3 regions of the Blautia sp. Sow4_E7 genome follow, and region 1 is predicted to be linked to each of the others. Evidence: predicted binding sites of a transcription regulator. Region 1 holds the regulator's gene; each other region holds the start of a gene.
The links. The regulator HrcA, encoded in region 1, represses chaperone genes, less so after heat shock. The targets are predictions, from matches to a motif close to TGTTAGCACTCNNNNNNNNNGAGTGCTAACA.

Region 1 (5,085 bases):
AGTTCCTCCCATGTCCGGTCCTGGGCCAGCCTGGCCAGCGCTGCCCTGTGGGTTCTGTGCCTCATACATCTTTGCGAAAAGCTTCTGGGCACTTTCCATCATCTTCTCCTGAGCAGCTTTGATCTCAGCAACCTGAGCATCGCCGATCTCATCTGTGTTTGCATATTTTGCAAGGATGTCTTTTAACGCATTTAAGTCAGCCTCTACAGAAGCCTTGTCATTTGCATCGATCTTATCTCCTGCTTCTTTCAGTGCATTCTCAACCTGGAATACCATGGAGTCTGCATTGTTCTTTGTATCAATTGCCTCTTTACGTTTCTTATCCTGAGCCTCGAACTCAGCAGCTTCTTTAACAGCTTTGTCGATTTCAGACTCAGACATGTTAGAACCAGCTGTGATTGTGATGTGCTGCTCTTTGCCAGTTCCAAGATCCTTAGCAGATACATTTACAATACCGTTTGCATCGATATCGAATGTAACCTCGATCTGCGGAACACCACGACGTGCTGGCGGGATTCCATCCAGACGGAACTGTCCAAGGGACTTGTTGTCTTTCGCGAACTGACGCTCACCCTGTAATACGTTGATATCTACAGCTGTCTGATTGTCTGCTGCTGTAGAGAAGATCTGGCTCTTCTTGGTCGGGATTGTTGTATTTCTCTCGATCAGACGAGTTGCGATACCACCCATTGTCTCAATGGACAGGGAAAGTGGTGTAACATCAAGAAGAAGGATGTCACCGGCACCAGCCTCACCAGAAAGCTTACCACCCTGGATAGAAGCACCAAGTGCAACACACTCATCTGGGTTCAGGGCCTTGCTTGGCTCTTTGCCTGTCAGCTGTCTTACTTTATCCTGTACAGCCGGGATACGTGTAGATCCACCAACCAGAAGTACCTGGCCAAGATCAGCAGCTGTAAGGCTTGCATCAGAAAGTGCACGACGAACCGGCTCTGCTGTCTTCTCAACAAGATCATGTGTAAGTTCATCAAATTTAGCTCTTGTAAGGTTCATATCAAAGTGCTTCGGTCCCTCAGCAGTTGCTGTGATGAATGGCAGGTTGATATTGGTTGTTGTTGCAGAAGAAAGCTCTTTCTTAGCTTTCTCAGCAGCTTCTTTCAGTCTCTGAAGAGCCATCTTGTCGTTGCTTAAGTCAACGCCCTCTGTTCTCTTGAACTCAGAAAGCATGTAGTCTGTGATTCTCTGGTCAAAGTCATCACCACCAAGACGGTTGTTACCAGCTGTTGCAAGAACCTCGATAACTCCATCACCGATCTCGATAATGGAAACATCGAATGTACCACCACCAAGGTCATAAACCATGATCTTCTGCTCTTTCTCATTGTCAAGACCATATGCAAGAGCTGCTGCTGTAGGCTCGTTGATGATACGTTTTACATCAAGGCCTGCGATCTTACCAGCATCCTTGGTTGCCTGACGCTGAGCATCGTTGAAATATGCAGGAACTGTGATAACTGCTTCTGTAACAGACTCTCCAAGGTATCCCTCAGCGTCTTTTTTCAGTTTCTGAAGGATCATAGCGGAAATTTCCTGTGGGGAATATTTCTTGTCGTCGATTGTTACACGGTAATCTGTACCCATCTCTCTCTTGATGGAGGAGATTGTTTTCTCTGCATTTGTTACAGCCTGACGTTTTGCAGGCTCACCTACCAGACGCTCACCTGTCTTTGTAAATGCTACAACAGATGGTGTTGTTCTGGATCCTTCTGTATTTGCGATAACGGTTGGCTGTCCACCTTCCATAACAGCTACACAGCTGTTTGTTGTACCTAAGTCAATACCAATGATTTTTCCCATGATAATTTTCCTCCTGTTTAAAAATCTATGGTTACTGTTCACTACGTGATCAGTAACCGCTTCGCGATGCACAGAAATCATGCATTCGCATGATTTCGCGCTGCAATTCTCGGGTTTTCTGTAAACTTTGTTCACAAAAAACACCTCGCGGAACGCTACCAGTGAACAATAACAATTTATATTCTGTTTTAGTACTTAATTGGCTACCTTAACCATGCTGTGTCTTACAACGAAATCCTTGTAGGTATATCCCTTCTGGAATTCCTCTACGACGATGTTCTCGCCGACGGATTCGTCTTCCACATGCATGACTGCATTGTGCAGATTTGGATCAAATTCCTTGCCTACAGCTTCGATTGGCTTCACACCCATCTCATCGAAGGCTGTCATCATCTGCTTGTATATCATCTTCATACCTTCTGCAAATGGATCTTCCTCAGGTGCCTGTGCAAGGCCTCTTTCGAAGTTATCCACGATTGGAAGCATCTTTTCAACGATGTCCTTGGCGCCGATGATGTACATGCTGGATTTCTCTTTCTCCGTTCTTTTACGGTAGTTGTCGAACTCAGCCATGCTGCGCTTCAGTCTGTCTGTAAGCTCCTCGATCTGCTGTTCAAATTTATCTTTTTCTTTTTTCTTCTTGCCGAAGAAAGAAGTTTTTGTCTTAGATTCCGGTTCCTTCTGGGATTCTTCCTCCTGAGCTGGCTGCTCAGTTTCTTCTGCCTGGGCTGTCTCTTCGGAAGCTTCCTCTTCTGCTGTCTGGGCTGTATCTGCTGCCTCTTCTTCACTTCCGTCGGTTACCGGAATGTCAACTGCTTCTTCCTGTACTTCGGCTTCTTTATTCATTTCTTCTGACACGCTTTCAACCGCCTTTCTAGGTTTTCTTATTTACCATTTCATCAAGCTGGACTTTTAATTTCTTTAAGCTGTCCACTACATTCTCGTAATCCATTCGCTTGGGACCAATGATTCCGATTGTTCCCCGCATTCCATCGCCCAGCTCGTAAGTAGCTGTGACCACGCTGCAGTCCTTCATGGTACGTACCGGAACTTCATCTCCGATGTATACCTGAACTCCTGTGTTCTGGGGATCTCCCATTTCCTCACGGACCATATCCGCAAGTTCCTGCTTATCCTCAAAGGTGGAGATCAACTCACTGGCCTTGGATGTATCTGCCAGCTCTGGATACTTAAATATGTTGGTCGCTCCCGATGTATATACCTTCATATCTTCTTCATCCACATGAATGGTAGCTGCAACTGCGTCCAGCACATCTGCAACCACACCGCTGTGGCTTCCAGCCTGTTCTTTCAATCTGGCGATCATGCCAAGATTGATGTCCTGGATCGGAACACCGTTCAGATTGGTGTTAAGAAGAAGATTCAGCTTCAGGATCGTCTGATCATCCATCTCCTCTTCAATATTAATGATCTGGTTCCGGATGACATTGCCTTCACATACAACTACAGCGATCAGCTGGTGTTCATTGACACGTGAAAGCTGAATGAACTTCAGGGTGCTTCCTTTATACTGAGGAACAGCAACCATGGTCGCATAGTTGGTATTCGTGGCAAGAACCTTGGCTACCTGCTTCAATACCTTATCCATCTTGTCTGATTTCTCAATCATCAGATCACGGATTTCTGCGATCTCGGCTTCCTTCTCCCTGGTAAGCTCATCTACATAAAGGCGATAGCCTTTATCGGATGGAATTCTTCCGGCTGAGGTGTGGGGCTGTACAATGTAACCCATATCCGTCAGGTCGGACATCTCATTTCGGATGGTAGCGGAGCTGACATTCAAGTCCGGATACTTGGAAATGGTTCTGGAACCAACCGGCTCTCCTGTTTCCATATAAGTCTTGATGATTGCTTTCAGTATTTTCCGTTTGCGCTCATCTAATACTTCATCCATGAAATATCTGCTCCTTTCTGAAAAGCGGACGGTCAAACCTGATTCTGATTCCCGTCTGGCTTCTTCGAATTCCTTTGTTAGCACTCATTATTTAGGAGTGCTAACATCTATGTTCTTAAGATACACCTCAGTATTCCGTTTGTCAATATTTTTTACAAATTTTTTTCATCTTTTTTGATAGTTTTTACCTTAAACTTAAATCCATCCAGCTAAAATACAAATCAGTTAAGGCTATTGTTCACTCTGTTCGCAAAACACCCTTCGCGGAATATTGCCAGGAGACCGTAACAGATATAGCACATTCTGTCAGTTTTGCCTTATCACTCACGAAAAAAAGATGTCATGGAAATTTTTCCTCTGACATCTTTCTTCTGTTTATTACTTCCTATAATTTTCCAAATAATCTAAAACCTCTTCCGGATCATCCAGAAATACCACCAGATCCAGCACAGAAGGATCCATGAATTTTTCTTCCGCTGTATACTCCAGCAGGGCTTTCATCTTATTATAATATCCATCAATGTTATACAGTACAATAGGACGGTCAATACGCTTCAGGCTTTTTAAGGTAAGAATCTCGAAAAACTCTTCATAAGTGCCGATTCCTCCAGGAGTTACAATGGTAGCTTCTGATTTTTCCTCCAGAAGCTTCTTGCGTTCCCTCATATTCTCTGTAAAAATAAATTCCGTGCATTTCTCATATAAAACTCCCGGCTGGTCAAAAAAACGGGGAGCGATTCCAAGTATGTACCCCTTCTCTGCTGCCACGCCTCTGGCTGCTGCCCCCATCATTCCTGTGGCTCCGCCGCCAAACACCAGCCCGTGACCTCTTTTTCCCATTGCTCTTCCAAGCTCTTCTGTTTTTTCATAATAAATATCTTTCAGCAAGGCACTTGACGCACCGTATACACAAATATTCAACCTGTTATCCCCCTTATTTTTATCTCAAACTCCCAAGTTTCCACTTTTCCCTTCAAAGATAACGCATAATCCTTCGTTCTGTCAATGGGGCCTGGTTTAAATCTTCCAGAACAAGCATTCGATTTTGTACTGTACTTTTATATGTGGGGATGATATACTAAGATAAATAGAAAATATGAGTAATATTTACACTGGCAACAAAATAAATGGAAACTATCGAATGAACGTAACAAAAACAAGTGCACGGAAAATATCAATTGAGAAACAGATGTAAACTGGTTATAATAAAATCAGAACAGCAATTGCACCATGAGTTACTTATTATTATCAGTAAAATGAGGTGATAATATATGTCAAAAATTATGCAGGATTTGATTAAACAGTATGTAGAAGCTGTAAAAAAAATTTATGGTTCACATGTACGTCAGATA
Region 2 (5,085 bases), on a different contig from region 1:
CTTGGTAGATGAAGGCAGCAATTATGTATGCGTTACTCGCCCCAGACGTTTTGGAAAAACCGTTATGGCGAATATGATCGCAGCTTTTTTTTCCAGAGCCTGTGATTCTCAGGAACTTTTTGAAGGACGCAATATTTCAAAAATAAGCGGATACGAAAAATACAGAAATAAGTACGCAGTTATTTCCATTTCTTTTAATGATATTGCAGGAGATTGTACGTCCTATGTACAATATATAAAACGTATTGAGAAGAAGCTGATCAGAGATTTGAAGCGTGCATACCCTGAGATTGATTTGGATGAGGACGAATACGCAGTAGATGTTTTATCAGATATTTATGCGGAGCATGAGGGGGCACAATTTATTTTTATTCTGGACGAATGGGATTATCTGTTCCATCAGGATGTTGCCACAGAAGCGGATAAAAAAATGTATCTTACCTTCCTTCGCTCTTTATTGAAAGACAGACCATATGTGAAGTTTGCATATATGACAGGAATTTTGCCTATAGCGAAGTATTCCAGCGGTTCTGAACTGAATATGTTTGCAGAATATACAATGGTATCAGAAGAGCGTTTTTCTGAATTTTTCGGTTTCACAGAACATGAGGTGGATGAATTATACCAGCGCTATCAGAAGAATAATGAAGGCAATCTGAACATAAGCCGGGATGGAATCAGAATGTGGTATAACGGATATCATACGCAGTCTGGGGAACGTTTGTATAATCCCAGATCTGTGGTAATGGCGCTGTCTAATAATAACCTGGGAAATTACTGGACAAGTTCTGGGCCCTACGATGAAATTTACTATTATATAGCGAATAATGTTGGAGAAGTGCGAGATGATCTTGCCCTAATGGCAGCAGGAGAGGCAATTCCCATGAAAATCAGGGAATACGCAGCGACCGCCCGGAGTTTGAAGACAAAAGAAGAAATTTTTTCTGCAATGGTGGTTTATGGATTCTTAAGCTATGAAAATGGAAAGGTCTATATTCCAAATAAGGAACTGATGGATAAATTTGCGGAAATGCTGCAGAGAGAGCCGTCTTTGGGGTATGTGTATCGCCTGGCAAAAGAATCAGGACGTATGCTGGAAGCAACGCTTCACGGCGATGTAGTGACTATGGCGGCGATTTTAGAAAAAGCTCATAATACGGAAATCCCATTATTGAGTTATAATAACGAGACTGATTTAACTGCCGTTGTAAATCTGGTTTATCTGGCTGCTCGTGACAGATATCGAGTGGAACGTGAAGATAAGGCGGGAGTTGGATATGTGGATTTTATATTCTATCCGGAAATTGATAAAAGCGCAGACGCGATTATCTTGGAGTTAAAGGTGAACCATACACCGGAAGAAGCAATCCAGCAGATAAAAGAGAAAAAATACGCTCTGAAATTCCAGGGAAAACTTGGAGAAAAACGTGTATATACCGGGCGTGTGCTGGCTGTTGGAATCGGATATGATAAGGAGAAAAAGGAACATCGGTGTAAGGTGGAAGTGCTGGAGTAGTACGAGGCGCAGGTCATATTGGCCTGCGCCTTCCCATATCCTAAAGAAATAATGATCGGCAGTTTCTGTCCTCTTTTTATTTCAGACTTTGATTTACCGTGAGTCACAAATTACGGGTCACAAATTATTCACAAAAAATTAGCACTCACCTATTGACAGTGCTGACAATACGTGTTATATTACATACAGAACAAAGGAAGAGAGAAAAAGAAATCTTCCAGTTTCATTGAGAATGTTAATTAAACACGCAAGTGCTCACAATATAAGGAGGAATGAGTTATGTTAATGCCTAGTATTTTTGGAGAAGATTTATTTGATGATTGGATGAGATTACCAGTAGAAAGAGAGAATAACAGAGGTTACAGAGCCGCGGAGCTGATGAAGACAGATATTAAGGATGTGGATGGCAATTACGAGCTGAGCATGGATCTTCCGGGATTCCATAAAGAGGATGTGAAGATTCAGCTGAAGGATGGTTATCTGAACATCCAGGCTTCCAGAACTGAGAATAAGGATGAGAAGGACAATAATGGCAAATACGTTCACAGAGAGCGTTACACCGGTCAGTGTTCCAGAAGCTTTTATGTAGGCAAGGAACTGGAGCATGAGGATATTCATGCGAAATATGACAACGGTGTTCTGACGGTTACCTTCCCGAAGGAAGCGAAGAAGAAAGTGCCGGAAGAGAAGAAATTTATTTCTATTGAAGGTTGATTTTTGATAATAACTGGCGCGGAGCGGTTCATCTGCCTCGCGCCGAAGAAATAGATTATCTGACTGATATAGACGATATAAAATATGCGTCATCCGTGAACCAGAAGCGGCGGCTAGCGTAAATAATTACTGAATACTGTGAACAGCTTCTTTTATATAGATTGTGTTTCATTTAAAGACAATTTCCTAATTTACATAGATTTGTTTCATACCCCCTCATTTCCTGCCGGCTACCCACCGGCAGGTTTTTTCTTATGTCTTTACATCATTTCACCTGTCTGTTATACTTGTCTGGAATTATTGCTGACTGTGAAAAACAAAATGAACAGAAGGAATTTACCCATGAATTACATTGTATTTGACCTGGAATGGAACCAGAGCCCAGGGGGAAAAAGGTGGTCCAACAGCCGTCTGCCTTTTGAAATCATAGAAATCGGCGCCGTAAAACTGAATGAAAAGAAAGAAATCGTGGACAGCTTTCAGCGTCTGATCAAGCCCCAGGTCTACAACTGGATCCATGACAGCATCCATGAAGTAATTCATATGAACTATAAAGACCTGCAGAACGGAACCCTTTTTCCACAGGCGGTCACAGAATTTCTGAAATGGTGCGGAGAGGAATATATCTTCTTCACCTGGGGAAATCAGGATGTCATGGAATTGCAGCGGAACATGAAATACTACGGCAAGCTTTCCCTGCTCCCAGGTCCGGTGACCTACTATGACGTGCAGAAATTATTTGCCATCCGCTACGAGGAGAATGACGAGCGCCGCGCCCTGGAGTTTGCTGCAGATAAAATGGGTGTGGAGAAACAAATGGACTTCCATCGCGCACTGGGCGATGCCTATTACACCGCATGCGTTCTTCAGAAAATAGAAGATGAGTACATTTTTCCAAACTCATCCCTGGACGTATATCAGAATCCTAAGAGCAAGAAAGAGGAAATCCACGTTTCCTATCCAACTTATGATAAGTATGTATCCAGAGAGTTCTATTCCCGTGAAAGAGCCATGAAGGACCGTGAAGTAACCAGCACGAAATGCCCTTTGTGCCATAACCCGGCCAAGCGCAAGATCCGCTGGTTTATGAACAATTCCAAGGTGTATTATAGCGTGAGTCTTTGTCAGGAGCATGGCTTCGTCCTTGGGAAGATCCGGATCCGCCGAACGGAAGACAACATGTATTACGTGATCAAGAAACTGACTAACGTAACCGACGAAGAAGCCGACGAAATCCGCCAGAAGCGGGATGCCCACAGGGCGAAGAAAAGGATGAAAAAAGAAGAAGTATAGTGAAATACAGGGCTAAGAATAAGAGTGCGTGGTGCAGTTCTTGTTCTTAGCCCTTGGTTTTTGTGATAGGCGAGCCAAAGTCCATGCTTGCATGAGACCCTGGCGATTGTCGTGATAATGGGCAAAACTCGCGGAGCGGGTTTTGGCTTGGGGGGATGGAAGTTTATAAAGTTGGGATAGTCAGCAGTCCTGTCATAACCGACCGCTCATACTGCATGCCCCATCCGACCATCTGTCCGTTGAAATAATATTTGCTCTTTAATCTTAACGGTCCAACTGCGTTGGAAAGGATTGCCTGTTTCCTGGTAAGAGTGCTAAGGTCAGTGCCAGTGGGAACAGTGACGTAAACATTTCTTGTATAGTAGAATGGATAGGTATTTCCGCAGTTATTCAGCAGATACTGTTCACTTGGAAGGTTCTTCTTCGGAACCGGGTTCTTGCTGACCTTGACTTTCTGGACTTCGAAATTGTCGAAGCCGTAATCCAGAAGGCTCTTGGTATCTGCCCACGCACCGTTTACGGAATTCAGGACAACAGCAACCAGTGTCATATTGCCCCGTTTGGCGTAGGTGATCAGAGTCGCACCGGCGGCATCTGTGTAGCCTGTTTTTCCGCCAAGGACACCGTCGTAGGCGTAATCCCTGCCAGCCATCATCTTGTGGTGGTTGAGAAGATAACGGGTTTCTGTGAAAATATTGGTTGGCGGAATGTTATACAGGTCTGTGGTAAAAAATTTCCTGCAAAGAGGATTCTGCCATGCTGCCTTGGCAATTTTCGCCATGTCGTTTGCCGTGGTAACGTGAGTCGGGTCTGGAAGACCGTTTGGATTATTAAAGTGGGTGTTTTTACAGCCCAGCTGTGCGGCTCTGGTGTTCATCAGCTCTACGAATTTCTTCACAGAACCAGAAACCTCTTCGCCAATGCCAAGTGCCATTTCGTTGGCAGACTCCAGCATCAGCGCCATCAGACACTGCTCTACTGTGAAAACTTCCCCTGCATCACCATAAATGGTGGAGCTTCCGGCTTCGATTCCGTAGGCAGCCTGTTGGGAAAGGGTGAGCTGTGCATTTACATCCAGGTTCTCACAGCCAAGAAGACAGGTGAGGAGCTTGGTAATGCTGGCAGGGTAAAGCTGGGTGTCGGCATTCTTGGAATACAGGATCGCTTCGGTATTCAAATCCATAAGAACTGCAGCCTGGGCTTCAATCTTGGGACCTTCCGGCCAGCCCTGTATGGAATCTGTGTCAGCAGCCTGGGCATAATATTCGGTATGCGGATCGGGTGTGGGAGTAGGGGAGCTGACTGCTGTGTCGCCTGCAGTGGTATCGGTGGCTTCCGCCCAGACGGCACCAGCCTGTCCAAGAAGCATCCCTGCCGCCAGAACTCCGCAGAAAATCCGCTTTATTTTCATATGAAGGTTTTTTCTGCTCATATAAAATCCTTTCTTAAATAAATGTGTATGGAACCGCGAACTTCGCTTGCGGTGACCTTTGCGTAGCGTAATATTTCAATGCTGCGCCTTGAAACATTACTTCATTATATCACTTTTCCCTCCCTAAAAC
Region 3 (5,085 bases), on a different contig from region 1:
GGTCTTTTCCAGACGCTGGATGCTTACGGTAACCGTAGGCGGCTTCACACCTAACTGGCTGGCCAGTTCTTTCTGGCTGCATCCGTCTTCTTTCCACAAAACTGCCAGGATTGGCATCTGTCTTGGATGGATTCCCAGATTCTTTAGTTTGCCAAAGCATTTTTCCATATACATGCGGCTGATCTCCATGATCAGACGTTGAATACTTTTCTCATTGTCGTTTTCCAAATTCTCACCTCACTTGCTGTTTGGAATCGTAATACATGGAAGATTAAGATTCCGCTGCACAAAATTTCAGGCTGCTGTTTCAGACCTGAACAGTAGTTTTTTCAGCTCTCTCAAATTAGTTAGCCGACTAATTTTATAGTTTATACTTTCTTCCAAAAAATGCAATTGTTTTTTGTGCAGTTTATAAAGTTTTAAGATTTATTGATTCAAGATTATGGAATTTTGAAGATATGTTTGTTTTGCCCGGCTAATTATTATGGAGCATCTGCAAGCGTTAACTTTGACGCGTTGCCCGCGCAAGAAAGAATCCTGCTTTGCAGGATTCTTTCTTGCGGCGGGTCGCCCTCGGCGACATCTACCTTTCCGCCGCAGTGCGATCCTGCCCGGTAGGGCTTTTTTATGTACTAGGGAATTCCAACGGAATTTCCTAGTACATAAAAAAATACCGCCTGCCAACCTGGTTTCACAGGTTTGGCAAGCGGTATTGAATGATTGCATATGAAAGATTCAGATAAACTGATTGGTCTCTTCGTCGTAGTGATAGTCGATGGAATCCATCTTATCCAGCAGTGATTCCTTGTTCAGGCCGCGACAGGTGCACAGGGCGTCCAGGGAATCATAGTAGTCCCGAAGCTGGGTGTTTACGTAACTAAGCAGAATCATAGGATCTTTTGGTATCATAAGATTGGTTCTCCTTTGCGTTTTATTACTGTCCATACATGTAACAGCAACTTTTTATTGATGGTTTTCCATGGACGCACAGATAGCAGCATTAACTTTTCGCATATTTTAAGTTGATTCACTGCATTTCTCTATTCGTCATCTTACTTCACTTTAACCACATACTCTCCATTCTCAAGATCCAATACCAGTGTATCTCCCGTATGAACCTCACCAGAAAGGATCTTACGTGCAGTCAATGTCTCCACATATTTCTGGAGATAACGTTTCAGCGGTCTTGCACCGTAGACAGGATCATAACCATTTTCAATAACATCTTTCTTGGCTGCATCTGTCAGCTCCAGGGAAAGCTCCTGGTCGGCAAGACGGTCGTTCAGCTCTTTTACCATCAGGTCAACGATACTACCGATGTTGTCTTTTGTCAATGGTTTGAACATGATGATCTCATCCAGACGGTTCAGGAATTCTGGACGGAAATGTCCGCGCAGGTCATCCATAACCTCTTTCTGTGCCTCTTCCTTAATCTCGCCGTTTTCATCAATGCCATCCAGCAGATACGGGGATCCGATATTGGAAGTCATGATCAGAATGGTGTTCTTGAAGTCCACAGTACGTCCCTGGGAATCAGTGATACGGCCGTCATCCAGGACCTGCAGAAGCACATTGAATACATCCGGATGTGCTTTCTCAATCTCATCAAAAAGAACTACACTGTATGGTTTCCGGCGTACGGCCTCTGTAAGCTGTCCGCCTTCCTCATATCCTACATATCCCGGAGGCGCTCCGATCAGTCTGGATACAGAATATTTCTCCATATACTCACTCATATCAATACGGACCATATTCTGCTCATCATCGAAAAGTGTCTGGGCAAGGGTTTTGGCAAGCTCTGTTTTACCAACACCGGTAGGTCCAAGGAACAGGAAGGAACCGATTGGCTTGGTAGGATCTTTGATTCCTGCTTTGGAACGAAGGATGGCATCGGTTACACGGCGTACACCCTCGTCCTGACCGATAACACGTTTGTGGAGCTCATCTTCCAGATGAAGCAGTTTGGCACGCTCTCCCTCTGTCAGTCTTGCTACCGGAATGCCGGTCCAGCGGGAAATGATCCTTGCGATTTCATCGTCTGTTACTACCTCGTGAACAAGGCTTCTGTCGCTCTCTTTTGTATTGCGTTCTTCGATTTCCAGCTGCTGCTGTAATGTCGGCAGCTCGCCATACTGCAGTTCGGAAGCTTTCTCCAGATCATAGTTCTGTCTTGCAATCTGGATCTGTTTGTTCATATCCTCAATCTGTTCACGAAGCTTCTGAAGCTTCTCTACAGAATGTTTCTCATTCTCCCACTGAGCTTTCTGGGTGTTGAAAGAATCCTGCATTTCCGCAAGCTCCTTCTGGAGCTCTTCCAGACGCTCTTTACTTAAATTATCGGTCTCCTTCTTCAGAGACAGCTCTTCCATTTTCATCTGATCGATTTTACGGCGCTGCTCATCCAGCTCAGTTGGCATGGAATCCAGCTCTGTTTTGATCAGAGCACAGGCCTCATCTACCAGGTCAATTGCCTTATCCGGAAGAAAACGGTCTGTAATATAGCGATGTGAAAGTGTTGCAGCTGCAACAAGTGCACTGTCTGTGATTTTAACACCATGGAATACTTCGTAACGTTCTCTCAGACCACGAAGGATAGAAATGGTATCCTCCACAGTTGGCTCATCTACCATAACAGGCTGAAAACGACGTTCCAGTGCAGCATCCTTCTCAATATACTGACGGTATTCGTCTAATGTAGTGGCACCGATACAATGAAGCTCGCCACGGGCAAGCATTGGTTTCAGCATATTGCTGGCGTCCATTGCGCCATCCGTCTTACCTGCGCCAACGATCAGGTGAAGCTCATCAATAAACAGGATGATCTGACCTTCGCTCTTTTTCACCTCTTCCAGAACTGCTTTCAGACGTTCCTCAAATTCACCACGGTATTTGGCACCTGCTACCAGGGCGCCCATATCCAGGGCAAAAATTTTCTTATCCTTCAGTGCTTCCGGAACATCTCCTGCTACAATTCGCTGTGCAAGACCTTCCACAGCGGCTGTTTTACCAACACCAGGTTCACCGATGAGAACCGGATTGTTCTTGGTCTTACGGGAAAGAATACGGATCACATTCCGGATCTCACTGTCACGTCCAATGACCGGATCCAGCTTCTGGCTTCTTGCCTTTTCCACAAGATCTTCGCCATATTTATTTAAAGTATCATAAGTGGCTTCCGGATTGTCGCTTACTACACGCTGGTTTCCACGTACTGTGGAAAGTGCCTGCAGGAAGCGCTCTTTGGTAATGCCAAATTCGCTCCAGATTTTCTTCATGCTGGGGCTTGGATATTTCAGCAGGGACAGGAAAAGATGCTCTACGGATACGTATTCATCTCCCATTGCCTTAGCTTCATCTTCTGCATTTACCAAAGCCTTATTCAGATACTGTCCGAATCTGAGTTCTCCGCCGGATACCTTTACCTTGGCATCCAGAGCTTTCTTTACAGTATCAATAAAATAATCTTTATTTATTTCCATTTTCTCAATCAGTTTGAGAATCAGGCTGTCTTCCTGTGTCAGGAGGGTATATAACAGATGCTCCTGTTCGATTTCCTGATTGCCGTATTCGTAAGCAACCTTCTCCAGATCCTGAACAGCCTGTACGGATTTCTGCGTAAATTTGCTGATGTTCATAGGCTCTCCTCCTTCAGCTTGGGTGAATGAAAATAATTCCACCCACCTATTTTTATATATAAAACGCAGCTGCCGCGGCTCTTTAAAAAAGTAACTCGCAGGGGCTGCGTTTTGTATAGGTAGTTTCTTATTACGGTTTTTAATATATCACTGATTGTTAGCACTGTCAAGAGGTGAGTGCTAATTGTTTTGTAAAAAATATGTGAAACCTTTTGTTTATTTTTTCGCTTCTCTTTTACTAGATACCAAATGCCATATTGCAAGGACTGGATGGTATAATAACATCTTTGGTCCTGAAAAACGCATGACCTGTCGAATCTGTTCTCTCATTTCTGGCTTATAACAATGTACCTTACAGTTCGCACAAAACGTTTTTTCTTCCATAAATGGACACTTCTGACTTCTTTGTTTTGCATAATCCGAAAGCCTTTGACAGTCAGGACACATCTTCCCCTCCTGTCTTTTTTCTTTCGGATGGTTTTTCCAGCAGTACAGACGGATCATTTCTTCTACAACATATTGTTCTTTTTGCCGTTTCTTTTCAGTTTTATTCATCTTACTATTCCGCTTCTGCACCTTTCAGTACCTCTTCTCCTGGTTTTAAAGTTTTCACTCTCAGGAAGAAATATAACAGGTGGCATACCCAAACCACTGCGATACAAATTCTTCCAATCACTACATTCTTCATGCAGATAAAGCCGATTGCCATGACTACCGTTACCATTCCGATAATCTTGCATTTAGTCCCTCTTGTCATGGCTCTTTTCTGAATAAAACTGTCCAGATGTTTCTTATATAAATTTTTTTCTACAAACCAGTCGTGCAATTTCTTTGAACTCTTTGCAAAGCAAAACAGTGTTGCCATATAAAACGGAACGGTTGGCAGAATAGGAAGTACAATTCCTATCGTACCAAGTCCCAGGCAAAGAAAGCCAAGCACGATCCATATTACTTTTAAAGGATTTTTCATCTTCTTTCTGTTCTCCTGTGGGAGTTTTCCTTCCCTTTATTTACTATCATTCTGATATATCAACACAAGCCTATAACACTATTTCTCATAACCAGAATCCTCCTTTTCATGTTATGGTATCAGCTTTTTGCTAATAAATTTTTAATTATGATTACTTGAGTTCTATAAGAATATTTTTAGTTACCCGTGTCTAACTCATAATTTGAAAGATATCATACTTTGCCATCCAATGTCAACACTATTATCGTACAAATTTGTTGCTTGAATTTCAGCAAAAACACCGTAAATGTGTAATGTAATAGTAAAACATCACAAAAACCGAATGCAAATTTTGTAATGGGTTATACGCTTAACCTTTGTAAATTTCCCATTTATAAGGTACCATATAACCATAATATCTCAGAAGAAGGACTGGAAATGACACAGAACAGGATTAGAATCGTAGATGTTGCAGATGCGTTAGAAATCGTGTTACCAGCT

Region 2: a site for HrcA is predicted at 1,653-1,683, ahead of ACTQ50_RS04460 (Hsp20/alpha crystallin family protein). Genes of this name have one in related genera too.
Region 3: a site for HrcA is predicted at 3,791-3,821, ahead of clpB (ATP-dependent chaperone ClpB). Genes of this name have one in related genera too.

The regions. Positions count from the first base shown of each region.
Region 1 is NZ_JBQKLL010000020.1:40,782-45,866, forward strand. It holds gene dnaK (molecular chaperone DnaK) at 1-1,818, opposite strand, end outside; gene grpE (nucleotide exchange factor GrpE) at 2,014-2,664, opposite strand; gene hrcA (heat-inducible transcriptional repressor HrcA) at 2,693-3,733, opposite strand; gene ACTQ50_RS12050 (TIGR00730 family Rossman fold protein) at 4,112-4,654, opposite strand; gene ACTQ50_RS12055 (nucleotidyltransferase domain-containing protein) at 5,005-5,085, shown strand, end outside.
Region 2 is NZ_JBQKLL010000004.1:158,003-163,087, reverse strand. It holds gene ACTQ50_RS04465 (AAA family ATPase) at 1-1,516, shown strand, start outside; gene ACTQ50_RS04460 (Hsp20/alpha crystallin family protein) at 1,796-2,230, shown strand; gene ACTQ50_RS04455 (exonuclease domain-containing protein) at 2,573-3,523, shown strand; gene ACTQ50_RS04450 (D-alanyl-D-alanine carboxypeptidase family protein) at 3,687-4,955, opposite strand.
Region 3 is NZ_JBQKLL010000034.1:33,750-38,834, forward strand. It holds gene ACTQ50_RS15200 (MarR family winged helix-turn-helix transcriptional regulator) at 1-228, opposite strand, end outside; gene ACTQ50_RS15205 (DUF4250 domain-containing protein) at 736-909, opposite strand; gene clpB (ATP-dependent chaperone ClpB) at 1,053-3,635, opposite strand; gene ACTQ50_RS15215 (nitrous oxide-stimulated promoter family protein) at 3,852-4,190, opposite strand; gene ACTQ50_RS15220 (YbaN family protein) at 4,195-4,605, opposite strand.